One region of the Serratia sp. GW822-FHT06D09 genome, then DNA from elsewhere that is predicted to be linked to it. Evidence: predicted binding sites of a transcription regulator. Region 1 holds the regulator's gene; each other region holds the start of a gene.

Region 1 (4,436 bases):
GCCGCTTGAAAGGCGACGGGTTTATTCATCGAGTGTTTTAATCATGATAACCTAATCTGAATCTCTCTCAGTATGAACTTCGCCATGAAATTACATTATCAACTGCTGGCCACCGAGTCCGATGCATTGCCGGTGATCCTGATCCACGGGCTGTTTGGCAATTTGGACAACCTGGGCGTGCTGGCGCGCGACCTGAACCAGCAGCACAGCGTAGTTAAAGTCGATCTGCGCAACCACGGCCTGTCACCGCGTTCTGAGGTCATGACCTACCCGGAGATGGCGCAGGATCTGCTGACGTTGCTGGACGATTTGCAGTTGGAAAAAGTGATTGTCATTGGCCACTCGATGGGCGGCAAAGCGGCCATGGCGCTGACGGCAATCGCCCCGCAGCGCGTGGAGAAGCTGATCATCATTGACGTTGCGCCGGTGGACTATCAAACGCGCCGCCACGACGAAATTTTTGTCGCGTTGCAGGCGGTAAGCGCCGCAGGCATTACCCAACGCCAGCAGGCGGCGGAATTGATGCGCGGCTACCTGAAAGAGGAAGGCGTGATCCAGTTCCTGCTGAAATCCTTCCACCAAGGCGAATGGCGTTTCAATCTGCCGGTGCTGATCGAAGAGTACGAGAACATCACCGGCTGGCAGGAAGTGCCGGCCTGGCCTCACCCGACGCTGTTTATCCGCGGCGGCCTGTCGCCTTACGTGCAGGACAGCTATCGCGAAGATATTGCCCGTCAATTCCCGCAGGCTCGCGCTCACGTCGTTGCCGGTACCGGACATTGGGTTCATGCGGAAAAACCGGAGGCGGTGTTGCGCGCCATTCACCGCTTTCTCGGCGAAGCCTGAGTCGCGCCAGGCCCAACAAATGGGCCGTTTCCCTCCCAAAGTCACCATCTGATGAAAAAACGCGCTAAAGATAACGGCTTAGCGCGTTTTCGGCTCAGTTAAGCATTGTCGTCGCTCTACCTGCTGGGGTAATATGGCGCGCTATAATTTTACCGCCGTGCCGAGCGTGTTCGCTAACGTCAGGCTGGGGTGAATTTGGGTTAGGGTTTATTGGCCCGAAGTGTGTTAACCGAACCGTCCGGAAGCGTGTAAGCGCTTTTTGATGCAAACTCCCTTGCAGTACCGCTACCTATGGCAAAAGAACAAACGGATCGCACGACGCTGGATCTGTTCGCAGATGAACGCCGTCCGGGGCGCCCGAAAACCAACCCGCTATCCCGAGATGAACAGCTTAGAATCAATAAGCGTAATCAGCTTCGACGCGATAAAGTCCGTGGCTTACGGCGTGTGGAACTGAAGATCAACGCGGATGCGGTGGACGCCCTGAACAAACTGGCGGAACAGCGTAATATCAGCCGCAGCGAGCTTATTGAGCAAATGCTGCTGGCACAACTGGCGGACGAGCAGCCAGAACATTGATCATTGCAGCCGCACATGCGGCGCGGCGTTAAGGATGACGCCCGATCAACACCGCTTTATTCCACCCGGCATCGCATTAAAGTGATAAATACCCGGGGTAAATTTCTGGCATGATACGCACTTACCGGTAAGAGATAATCTCTTGCCATGGCATCATTTTAATCGGTGTTATCGTAGTCTACGCTAACATCGTGAATGCAATTTATTGAATTTAAAGGTTATACGCGATATGGCTAATGTAGGCATTTTCTTTGGCAGCGACACTGGCAATACCGAAAACATTGCCAAGATGATCCAGAAAATTCTTCAGCAGCAGTTTGGTAAAGAGGTGGCTGAAATTCATGACATCGCCAAAAGCAGCAAAGAAGATCTGGAAGCTTTCGATATCCTGCTGCTCGGTATCCCAACCTGGTACTACGGCGAAGCGCAGTGCGACTGGGACGATTTCTTCCCAACGCTGGAAGAAATTGACTTCAACGGCAAGCTGGTTGCGCTGTTCGGCTGTGGCGATCAGGAAGACTACGCAGAGTATTTCTGTGATGCGATGGGTACCATTCGCGACATCATTGAACCGCGTGGCGCCGCGATCGTAGGCCACTGGCCGACCAAGGGTTACCACTTTGAAGCGTCCAAAGGCTTGGCCAACGACAGCCATTTCATCGGCCTGGCCATTGACGAAGATCGCCAACCTGAGCTGACCAACGAACGTGTTGAAGGCTGGGTAAAACAAATCGTCGAAGAGCTAAGCCTGGCCGAAATCGTCGGGTAACGCCAAAGGTTGAACAAAAGCCCTGCAAAGTGCATAGTGTGCCGGCAGGGCCATCATTGGCAGTACAAATTACTGCAATAGAAGCTACAGATTTGTAACTTCCCACACCATCAAGGTAGACTGAGTTTCCGGTTTATCCCATTCATCAAGACGTTGCATGTATAACATGCAATTGTGCAATTATAGCTTTGTTAACAACCGGCGGTTTCCATTTAGAGCAACCGGTTCTATAATGAGACGCAATTAACTCTTTGTGCCGACCGATGCCAAAGGCGAGAACGCCTCAACTTGATTAGCATAGTAACAGGACTGAATCCGCATGACTGACAACAACACCGCATTGAAGAAGGCCGGCTTAAAAGTCACGCTTCCGCGACTCAAAATCCTGGAAGTACTGCAAAATCCGGAATGCCATCACGTCAGTGCGGAAGATCTGTACAAAAAACTGATAGATATGGGCGAAGAAATTGGCCTGGCTACGGTTTACCGCGTACTGAACCAATTTGATGATGCCGGCATTGTGACCCGTCACAACTTCGAAGGCGGCAAGTCCGTGTTCGAATTGACCCAGCAACATCACCACGATCACCTGATTTGCCTGGATTGCGGCAAAGTGATCGAATTCAGCGATGAGTCTATCGAAGTGCGTCAGCGTGATATCGCCAAACAACACGGCATCAAGCTCACCAACCACAGCCTGTACCTGTACGGCCACTGTGAAACAGGTGACTGCCGCGAAGACGACACCCTGCACGACAAAAAATAATGTCCTAACCGGCATTGAAAACCGCCTTAACGGCGGTTTTTTTGTGCCTGCGATAATAGGATAAAAAATCCCCGGACAGGCCGGGGAAAGTTCACAGCGTTAAATACAACAATTGCAGCGGCACTTCTCTACAGCACTTCTCTCGCTTCCCACTTACACTCACAGCACTCCCCCACCCGCCGACACGCGGATGAGCAAACCTCTTCACAGCTCATACTCAAGAAACAGCAACCGATCAAAAAACAGCGACCAGGCGTGATCGAATACACCTCGAACACGGAACCCCTTGTTCAGATAGATTTGGCTGGCATCACTGCGTTGCCATACGCACAGCACGATATTTTTCGCCTGGTGCTGTTGTGCTCGCTGCCTTATCTGCGCAAACAGCTGGTTAAAATGCCCTAGCCCGCGGAATTGGCTCTCAATCGCCAGACTGCAGATGAAATAGTCATCCTCAGTGCACTGGCTTTGGACAAAGCTGTCATAAGCCTCATCAAGCGGCCTTATTTCATCGCGATAATGATAATCCGCTTCTATGCCATACAGCTCGCTAATGGTGGCCGCATTAAAAAAACCGACAAACTCTCCACGCCGATCGTAAGCTACCGTGATCAGCCCCAGATAAGGCTCAATATTTTGCGCCTGCTGTAATGACACCAGATCCAGCCCGGCTCGATTGCCAACAGAACAGTACTCAAGGTAGCTGGTACTGAAAATCAGCTTCGCCATACGGGTTTTATCTGTTTCACTCGCCTGGTGTCCAGGCAGAAAATGCAATGCCCCACCCGGCTCCGGCAAAACCGCCCCCCCTACCCCAGCGGTCGGACACCAGTAATTACCCGCCGTAATCTGCCGCCGGTTATCGGCGATCAGGTACTCGCCAAATAGCTGGTTTACCCGATCAAGCGTGCGGTCATGGGAAAGTACGGAATAATAGTGGTAATGGTCAATATCGGAACGGATCTGCGCTGGATAGGCCATACGCGGCACTTCATCAACGGTAAATATTTCCGCATAACGTGCCAGATCCAGCGGCTGCTCAAGCTGCCAGTCCACCTGCTCCAGCCGGCTGACGCATTGCCGGTAGCTGTGTTGCTCTTCCTGCGACAGCGGTAGTCGTTCATTGGTGATCACATCCTCCAGCAGACGCATTCCGCGAATACCGCAGGTGACGGCCTGTGGGTGCGCATCATAATGGACGCCATAATCCTGGCAGAAGCGATCGTGACTGAGGAAAGAGCGGCCTATGTGGCGACTCCACAGCTGATAAAAGGGATCAAACAGTTTGCGTTCATAATCCGAATTCTTGTCCGGGACTTCGCCGCTTTCCGCCGCAAAGATCTGATCCAACCCCGCCAGCATTCGGCACAGTGAGATATCGCCCTTGCGGCTGACTATCATGCCGGTTTCATCGAGAAACAGATTCAACCAGCTGACGTGGCTGACCTCGCCCTCAGCCAGGAACTGAAGATAATC
Region 2 (4,436 bases), on a different contig from region 1:
AACCCTGCGTTACATCCCTGCCCCATTGGCTGGCATTGGGCCGCTCTGATAAGCCATGTTGATATACAGGCTGTTTAGCGTGATCGCAGCCTCTGACAAATGCGGTGAAAGCGCATACACTAAAATTCATTTCACCTCCGCTGAAAAGGGTTCGTATGCTCTACCAGGCTGATTCTTCACGTTATCAAAGTATGGAATACCGTCGCTGCGGCCGCAGCGGGCTAAAGCTCCCGGCCATTTCACTTGGCTTATGGCATAACTTTGGTGACGTCACGCTGTATGACAATGCTCGCAAGCTGATCCACTGCGCGTTTGATCTCGGCATTACCCATTTCGATCTGGCCAACAATTATGGCCCGCCGCCCGGCTCCGCCGAGGAAAACTTCGGTCGCATTCTCAAGGCGGATTTGAAGTCCTGGCGCGATGAACTGATCATCTCGTCAAAGGCTGGTTACACCATGTGGCCCGGGCCTTATGGGGATTGGGGCTCGAAAAAGTACCTGGTCGCCAGCCTGAATCAAAGCCTGCAGCGCATGGGGCTGGAATACGTGGACATCTTCTATCACCATCGACCGGATCCGGATACGCCGCTGGAAGAAACCATGGCCGCCCTGGATTTGCTGGTACGACAGGGCAAGGCGCTTTACGTCGGGTTGTCCAACTACCCTGCCGATCGTGCGCGCCAGGCGTTCAGCATTCTGCAGCAGCTCGGCACGCCCTGCGTGATCCATCAGCCGAAATACTCCATGTTCGAACGTTGGGTGGAGCCAGAATTGTTGGATACGCTGGAAGAACACGGTGTGGGTTCTATCGCCTTCTCACCGCTGGCCGGCGGCCTGTTGACCGATCGTTATCTGCAGGGCATTCCCCAGGATTCACGCGCTGCCAGCGGCAGCCAGTTCCTGCAACCCGATCAGCTCACCGAGGATAAACTGGGAAAAATTCGTCGACTTAATGCACTGGCGCAGCAGCGCGGACAGAAGCTATCGCAAATGGCGCTGGCCTGGGTATTGCGTGGCGATCGCGTCACTTCGGCACTGATTGGCGCCAGCAAGACCAGCCAAATTGAAGACGCCGTAGGCATGTTGGCTAACCGCACCTTTACCGATGATGAAATTAAGCAGATCGAGCAAATATTAATGTAATCGCTTACAATTATCGCCGGTTTATCGCCGGCGATAACGCCGGCCGCGCCAGACAAATCTTAAATCACTCTCCCTGCCCCGTTTTTAAGAATGCCGCTAAGATTCAACCCTATCCACAAAGGCTAATATGCCGATATTGCAGGTAAAACTATAAGGCTGTTTTATAAACTGATGAACGCGCTTCATTAATTGTAAAACCGGCCAAGCCGCTACGGCGGAAAGGAGCATTCATGTTTAAACCTCTGTTATTGGCCGCTCTGTTGGTGGTGTCAACGCTGCCTGCCATCCAGCCAGCGCAGGCGGAAGGGCTGAGTATCGATCTGATGCCGGGCGTCTCATTACGTATCGGTGAGCAAGACAATCGCGGCCGTTACTGGGACGGTTATGACTGGCGCGACCGCGACTGGTGGCAGGGCCATCAGGGTCGGTACCTGGGTGAACGCAATCGTCGGGGCTACAACTGGGATGGTTATCGCTGGCGCGACAACAATTACTGGCGCAAGAATTATTACTATCATGAGGGGCGCTATCGTAAATACGATAAGCACTATTATAAGCACCATGAGAAGCATCACGGGAAAGGCCGACGTCATGACGATCGCGATCATCGCCACCATGACCACGATGATTGACGGCCAAAGGCCGTCAGCCCGCCTAATCTCCCGCATTTAACAGAGCGAGAAACCCGGGGCGCCCGGGTTTCCGCTGATATTGAGCTTGAGTGAACCGCATTAGACTCAATGTCGGCCTTTCATTTGGTGTCCGCTCAGAGAAGGCTGCTGACCAGCAGGTAGCCGTTCAGCCCAACCACCACCAGCACGATCACTTTCCCTATCGCCTGTATGCTGCGGCTGTTGACCATCTCCCCCATCAGCTCGCGGTTGCCGGTGAACGACAACAGCGGCACCAGCGCCAGCGCAATACCGAAACTCAGCAGCACCTGGCTCAGTACCAGAATACGCGTAGCGTCCATGCCCATCATAATGACGATAAACGACGGCAGCATGGTGACCACCCGGCGCACCCACAGCGGAATATAAAAGTGTACAAATCCCTGCATCACAACCTGCCCTGCCAGCGTCCCCACCACGGTGGAAGATAATCCGGCAGCGACCAGACTCAGTCCGAAGATGGTCGCTGCCGCCTGACCCAATAGCGGCTGCAGCGTCAGATAAGCCTGATCGAGATCGGCAATGCCGCTGTGGCCATTAAAATGGAAGGCCGCAGCGGCGGTAGCCATCATCGCCAGGTTAACAAAACCGGCTATGGTCATGGCAATGGCGACGTCAAACTTGGTGGCCGCGTAGCGATCGGCTTTTGAATGCTCACCGCCGGTCTGGGTTAATGACGAATGCAGATAAATCACGTGCGGCATGATGGTGGCGCCGAGCACCCCGGCAGCCAAAAATACCGCGTCGCCGTTCGGCAGGTCCGGTATCGCCATGCCTTTCAACAAAGGCTCCAACTGCGGTTGTGAAAATACCAATTCCACCATATAAGCTGCGGCAACAAACAGCAGCAAACCGCCGATCACCATTTCCAGCGGTTTCTGCCCGCGTTTTTGCAGCATCAGGATAAGGAACGTGGCGATACCGGTCAGGATCGCCCCTTCCAGCAGCGTGACGCCCAGCAGCAGTTTGAAGCCAATCGCTGCACCAATAAACTCGGCCAAATCTGTGGCCATGGCAATGATTTCCGCCTGAACCCAATAGGCCCAAACCGCCGGACGCGGGAAACGATCGCGAATGTGCTCTGCCAGATTTTTACCGGTGGCAATACCGAGTTTTGCGGACAACAGCTGGATCAACATCGCCATGACGTTGGCCCACACCACCACCCACAACAGGGTGTAGCCAAAGGAAGCGCCTGCCTGGATGTTGGTAGCAAAATTACCGGGATCGATATAGCCGATAGCCGCTATGAATGCGGGGCCCATCAAGGAAAGTTTGATCTTCCTGGCAGGGCGACTGGTGGTTTCAACCACATCACTGTTCAGCATGTTCTGAACCCTTACTTCTATTAAGCCTGTGGTTATCTTATGTAAATGATAATAATTATCAAGTGCATTTAGAGCGGTAATGCTTATCTCTGCGATAGAAAATAACCACGGGTTTAACGAAGGGTTTGGCGGGTAAGTGAACATTTACCGCACTGAACGAAGTTCTATCCTGGGAAAAATCCTTTGGATGATCCATTTAGCGCAAGAATATGAATTTCATATGGATTGATTAACCTCTTGATTTTTTATGCTTTACCGTACAAGTTTAAGATGTTTCCCCCTATGATTTTCCATATTTGCAATAGAGCTCTCGTTTTTAAACGTGGCGTTACATAAAATGACATCCGAAATTCAGCCTGCCTCAAGTTTGGAGCAAACATGTCCCATATTGCGCACTTTGCGTTGGCGTTAGTGGTCGTCGCGATCCTGGCACTTTTAGTGTGTCGCGATCGTAAAAGCATCCGCATTCGCTATGTTATTCAACTGTTGGTTATTGAAGTACTGCTGGCCTATTTTTTCCTGCATTCGGAAGCGGGTTTAGGCTTTGTAAAAGGATTTGCCGCGCTGTTTGACAAGCTGCTCGGGTTTGCTGGGCAAGGGACTGATTTTGTATTCGGCGGTATGGGCGACAAAGGTCTGGCCTTCTTCTTCCTGAAGGTACTGTGCCCAATCGTCTTTATCTCTGCGCTGATCGGTATTCTGCAATACATTAAAGTACTGCCGTTTATCATCCGCATTATTGGTACCGTGCTGTCAAAAGTAAACGGTATGGGCAAGCTGGAGTCCTTCAACGCCGTCAGCTCGCTGATCCTGGGCCAGTCTGAAAACTTCATCGCCTATAAAGATATTCTGGGCAAGATGTCAGAAAAGCGCATGTACACCATGGCGGCAACCGCGATGTCCACGGTTTCCATGTCCATCGTCGGCGCTTACATGACCATGCTGGACGCCAAGTTTGTGGTGGCGGCGCTGGTACTGAACATGTTCAGCACCTTTATCGTGCTGTCATTGGTCAACCCGTATGACACCAGCAAAGAAGAAGAACTGCATCTGGGCAACCTGCACGAAGGCCAGAGCTTCTTCGAAATGCTGGGCGAATACATCCTGGCGGGTTTCAAAGTCGCGATTATCGTTGCTGCGATGCTGATCGGCTTTATTGCCCTGATCGCCGCGCTCAACGGCCTGTTCAGCGCCATCTTCGGCCTGAGCTTCCAGGAAATCCTGGGCTACTTCTTCTATCCATTCGCTTGGATTATGGGTATTCCTAAACACGAAGCGTTGCAGGTTGGCAG
Region 3 (4,436 bases), on a different contig from region 1:
ACGAACGAGCTTATTACGACTACATTTTGCAGTACAGCCCGTACGATCAGGTCAAGGCGCAGGATTACCCGCATATGCTGGTCACTACCGGCCTGCACGACTCGCAGGTACAGTATTGGGAACCGGCCAAGTGGGTAGCAAAATTGCGTGAGTTGAAAACTGACGACCGCCAACTGCTGCTGTATACCGATATGGATTCCGGCCACGGCGGCAAGTCGGGGCGTTTCAAGGCCTACGAGGATATCGCGCTGGAGTACGCCTTTATTTTGGCGCTGGCGGAGTAACCTTCTGGCGGGCGGCTGGCGCTGCCCGCTTTATTCAGCCGATCAGATAGTATTTCAGCGTGTGTTTCATGTCCGGGCTGAGATCTTCAATGGATTTCAGCATCCAGCGCAAATAGCCGGGATCTTCCTGCGCAATGCGATCAATTTCCTGCCCACGGTATTTTCCGAACTTAAACTTCTTCAACAGCACCGGCTGCTCGGTGATTTGCGCCATTTGCTCCGGCGTCCAGCCTGAATCCTTGATGATGCGTTGCAGCAGCGCGGCGGTCACGTAGCAGTCATACAATGCGCGGTGCGGATACAGCGTCGTGTCCTGCGGCAATTGCACATCCAGATTGAGCGCGTAGCGCAGATATTGGTTGCCGTATTTGATGTCCGGGTACAGGTTACGGGCCAGCTTCATGGTGCAGATCCAGGCGCCGTTCATTTCAGGCAGTACGCCGCGATCGAAAGCCGCATTGTGAGCGACATAGTAGGGGCTGCCGAGATAACGCCCGATCGCCACCGCGATCCGCGGTTTCCCTTCGACCATCTGCTCGGTAATGTGGTGAATGGCCATGGCTTCAATGCCAATTGGCCTGTCAGGGCTGATCAAATCGCTCATGGGATTGGTGATTTGCCCGTCAATCAGATCGACAGAGGCCACTTCGACCACGCCGCCTTCCAGCCCGCAGGTTTCAGTGTCTATTACGCGTAAATTCATGGTTTCCTCAGGATGGCTGCACAGGTTTAGCTTAACGGGCCGTTACGCCAATGCCAACCGTTGAAAGCGGGGACGTTATTTCAGGCAACAAAAAACCCGCCTTGGCGGGTTTAACTCTACGGTTAGAAGTTCGCTTACTCGCCGGACGTTTGCCCTTTCTTGGCGCGTTTGCCTGCGCGTTTTTCAGCAGGGGTTTTCAACGGCTTCTTCTTCGCATTTTTTTTGCTATCCATTCCCTTACTCATGATGGCCTCTCAGTTACCTATGGTTGGGTGGGTTGCTCAGCCATTAACCCCCTTACGCCTGTCGGATGCAAGCATGAAAGCAGGTGTTTTAGTTAATCGATTGTTTATAGGTTGAATTTTGTTTTTCAGGAAAGGCTGCTGAAAATATTTGATATGTTATAATATAACAATTAAATCCTAACCGGAGAGCGCCATGACAGTCGTTTCCATGTTAAACCAGCAACAGCTCCTGGCCATGCCGGAGTCTGACTACATGAACCCGGCGCAGCGGGCTTTTTTTCGCCAGCGCTTGCTGGAAGAGCAGCAAAAACTGCTGCAGCACATCGATGCGTTGAAGCGGGATATCGACAGCGGTGAAGTTTCAGGTGACGAAGCGGACAAGGCCGCGCGTGAAGAAGACTTGCGATTGCTGTTTCGCCAGTTGGATCGCGAAAGCCGTTTGCTGCCGAAAATCAGCGCGGCGCTGACGCGTTTGTATAACGGCGACTATGGTTATTGCCGTGAAAGCGGAGAGCCTATTGGCCTGGCGCGCTTGCTGTTGCGGCCAACGGCGGAACTGAGCATTGAGGCCAAAACCGCGCAGGAAATGCGCGAACCGCATCTGCGTAAGCGAGGTTGATTCTACGGCTGGCTCCCAACGGCCAGCCGGTATTTTGCCGGCAAGTCGTATTCATTTTAAGCAAACGAACCTTAACTTGTTGGGGAGCGTAGGAGTTTTCAGGATTTACCGTTGACCAAATGAGTGGCTTCGGCTTTGATGAGGGTATGACCCACAGAGAGACGGAAGCGCCATGGAACAATTACGAGGTTTGTACCCGCCGTTAGCAGCATATGACAGCGGTTGGCTGGACACCGGGGATGGCCACCGGATCTACTGGGAACTGAGCGGCAACCCGAACGGTAAACCGGCAGTCTTTATTCACGGTGGGCCGGGGGGCGGCATTTCCCCTTACCACCGGCAACTGTTCGATCCGCAGCGCTACAAGGTATTGCTGTTCGATCAGCGTGGCTGTGGCCGTTCCAAGCCGCATGCCAGCCTGGACAACAACACCACCTGGCACCTGGTGCAGGACATCGAACGGCTGCGCGAAATGGCCGGTGTCGATCAGTGGCTGGTGTTTGGCGGCTCCTGGGGCTCAACGTTGGCGTTGGCCTACGCACAGACTCATCCGCAGCGCGTCAGTGAAATGGTGCTGCGCGGCATCTTTACCCTGCGTAAGCAGGAGCTGCATTGGTACTATCAGGACGGCGCTTCGCGCTTCTTCCCGGAGAAGTGGGAACGTGTGTTGTCGATTCTTTCAGAGGAAGAACGCAAGGACGTGATTGCTTCTTACCGCCAGCGCCTGACCTCAACGGATCCGCAGGTGCAGCTGGAAGCGGCCAAACTGTGGAGCGTGTGGGAAGGGGAGACGGTGACCTTGCTGCCCAGCAGCGAGTCGGCTTCTTTTGGCGAGGACGATTTCGCGCTGGCGTTCGCCCGTATCGAAAACCACTACTTTACTCATCTGGGCTTCCTGGACAGCGACGATCAACTGCTGCGCAACGTTCCGCTGATCCGGCATATTCCGGCGGTGATCATCCATGGTCGTTACGATATGGCTTGTCAGGTACAAAACGCCTGGGATCTGGCGAAGGCTTGGCCGGAGGCGGAGCTGCATATTGTTGAGGGGGCCGGACACTCATTCGATGAGCCCGGCATCCTGCACCAGTTAATGCTGGCGACCGACAAATTTGCCGGCAAATGACACCGAGCCCGCCACTACGGCGGGCTTTTATTATTTGGATTTCGGTTCGTACGGCAGGCGCGAATACTTGTGCGATTCGGCACGGTAGTGCGCCACGCGTTCGCGGAAATAATCACGCAGGTGTTCGGGCTGTTCACGCTCAACCATTTCGGGGATCACCGGCATGTTGTAGCGCTCTTTGAACGCCACGCCGGAAGCTGCGAGATCAACGTTCACTTTGTCCATCTCTTCTTTGGAAAGCTCTGCCAAATTGTAACCCACCGTATTCTCCTTACTGTTACCGCATTGGATCAGCGCAGAAGGTAATCCACCCGGCGGCGCTTGGCAAGCCTGAAGCGCGCAGGGGGGGAAGGTCACCAATAATCGGTAACGGAAAAGGTTATTTATTATTCGTTCAGCAATGCAATTCATTTATTATTTTAAATAAGAATGATTCGCTTTTTGATTAAATTTACAGATGGAAATAGTTATCATAATTATTTAAATGAATAATTGGTATTTTTTATAACTATTTGATTTTATTTTAATTTAAAATTAAATCATCGATGATGTAAATCAGGTGTGTTTATTTTGTTTTCGTCAGGGCATAATGCGGAAAAATTAAGTTGATACCTGCAAAATAAAGGAATGATTATGCTGACGCCTGAAATGACCAAAAAGCTGAATGAGCAACTGAACCTGGAGTTCTACTCTGCCAACCTGTATCTGCAAATGAGTGCCTGGTGCAGCGATAAAGGCTTTGAAGGTGCCGCGGCATTCCTTAAAGAACACTCTCAGGAAGAGATGCAGCACATGCAGCGCCTGTTCGAATACCTCAGTGATACCGGTGCACTGCCGCTGCTGGGCACCATCGCCGCGCCGCCGGTTGAGTTTGGTTCCCTGGCAGAGGTGTTCCAACAGACGTACGAACATGAGCAACTGATCACCCGCCAGATTAATGAACTGGCGCACGCGGCAATGACCGCTCATGACTATTCAACCTTCAACTTCCTGCAGTGGTATGTTGCCGAGCAGCACGAAGAAGAGAAGCTGTTCAAATCCGTACTGGATAAACTGGCGCTGGTGGGCAACAGCGGCAATGCCCTGTTCTTCATTGATAAAGATCTGAAGAAAATGGGTGTGGCCGGCGAAAACGGTAACGGCCAGGCCTAATCCTTTTGTAGAAAACCGCGTGTCGGCGTTGGCCGGTGCGCGGTTTTTTTATGCCCTGCATTTATCGCGGTTTTACAGCGATATGTGCTACTGGATCGCAAAATGCCAGCGTTCTGCTCGACTTGCATAATGACACTCGTTATCATTTGACGCGATACGCTACAGGGAAGGTTGAGAGTCAAAACAGGGGGTTACTCCCATAATTCTGTTTACCCGTGGCGCAATCATCTGCGGTGGGTTGGGCTGCTGATACATCGCCCTGGCGGTTAGCCTGGCTCCTTATCACCCTCGATTATTGCTTTAAGGG

The links. The regulator Fur, encoded in region 1, represses iron uptake genes when iron is present. The targets are predictions, from matches to a motif close to ATAATAATGAGAACNACTATCAA.
Region 2: the regulator Fur is predicted to act here: its motif matches at 3,184-3,206, upstream of AC1RKG_RS19735 (Nramp family divalent metal transporter).
Region 3: the regulator Fur is predicted to act here: its motif matches at 3,435-3,457, upstream of ftnA (non-heme ferritin).

The regions. Positions count from the first base shown of each region.
Region 1 is NZ_JBXALO010000005.1:44,787-49,222, forward strand. It holds gene ybfF (esterase) at 73-846, shown strand; gene ybfE (LexA regulated protein) at 1,138-1,425, shown strand; gene fldA (flavodoxin FldA) at 1,655-2,194, shown strand; gene fur (ferric iron uptake transcriptional regulator) at 2,514-2,960, shown strand; gene AC1RKG_RS13475 (glycosyltransferase) at 3,165-4,436, opposite strand, start outside.
Region 2 is NZ_JBXALO010000009.1:76,998-81,433, reverse strand. It holds gene mgrA (L-glyceraldehyde 3-phosphate reductase) at 156-1,145, shown strand; gene AC1RKG_RS19740 (DUF2502 domain-containing protein) at 1,376-1,777, shown strand; gene AC1RKG_RS19735 (Nramp family divalent metal transporter) at 1,912-3,144, opposite strand; gene AC1RKG_RS19730 (NupC/NupG family nucleoside CNT transporter) at 3,523-4,436, shown strand, end outside.
Region 3 is NZ_JBXALO010000002.1:722,724-727,159, forward strand. It holds gene AC1RKG_RS07170 (S9 family peptidase) at 1-284, shown strand, start outside; gene exoX (exodeoxyribonuclease X) at 319-987, opposite strand; gene dksA (RNA polymerase-binding protein DksA) at 1,426-1,851, shown strand; gene pip (prolyl aminopeptidase) at 2,024-2,977, shown strand; gene AC1RKG_RS07190 (DNA polymerase III subunit theta) at 3,008-3,238, opposite strand; gene ftnA (non-heme ferritin) at 3,611-4,129, shown strand.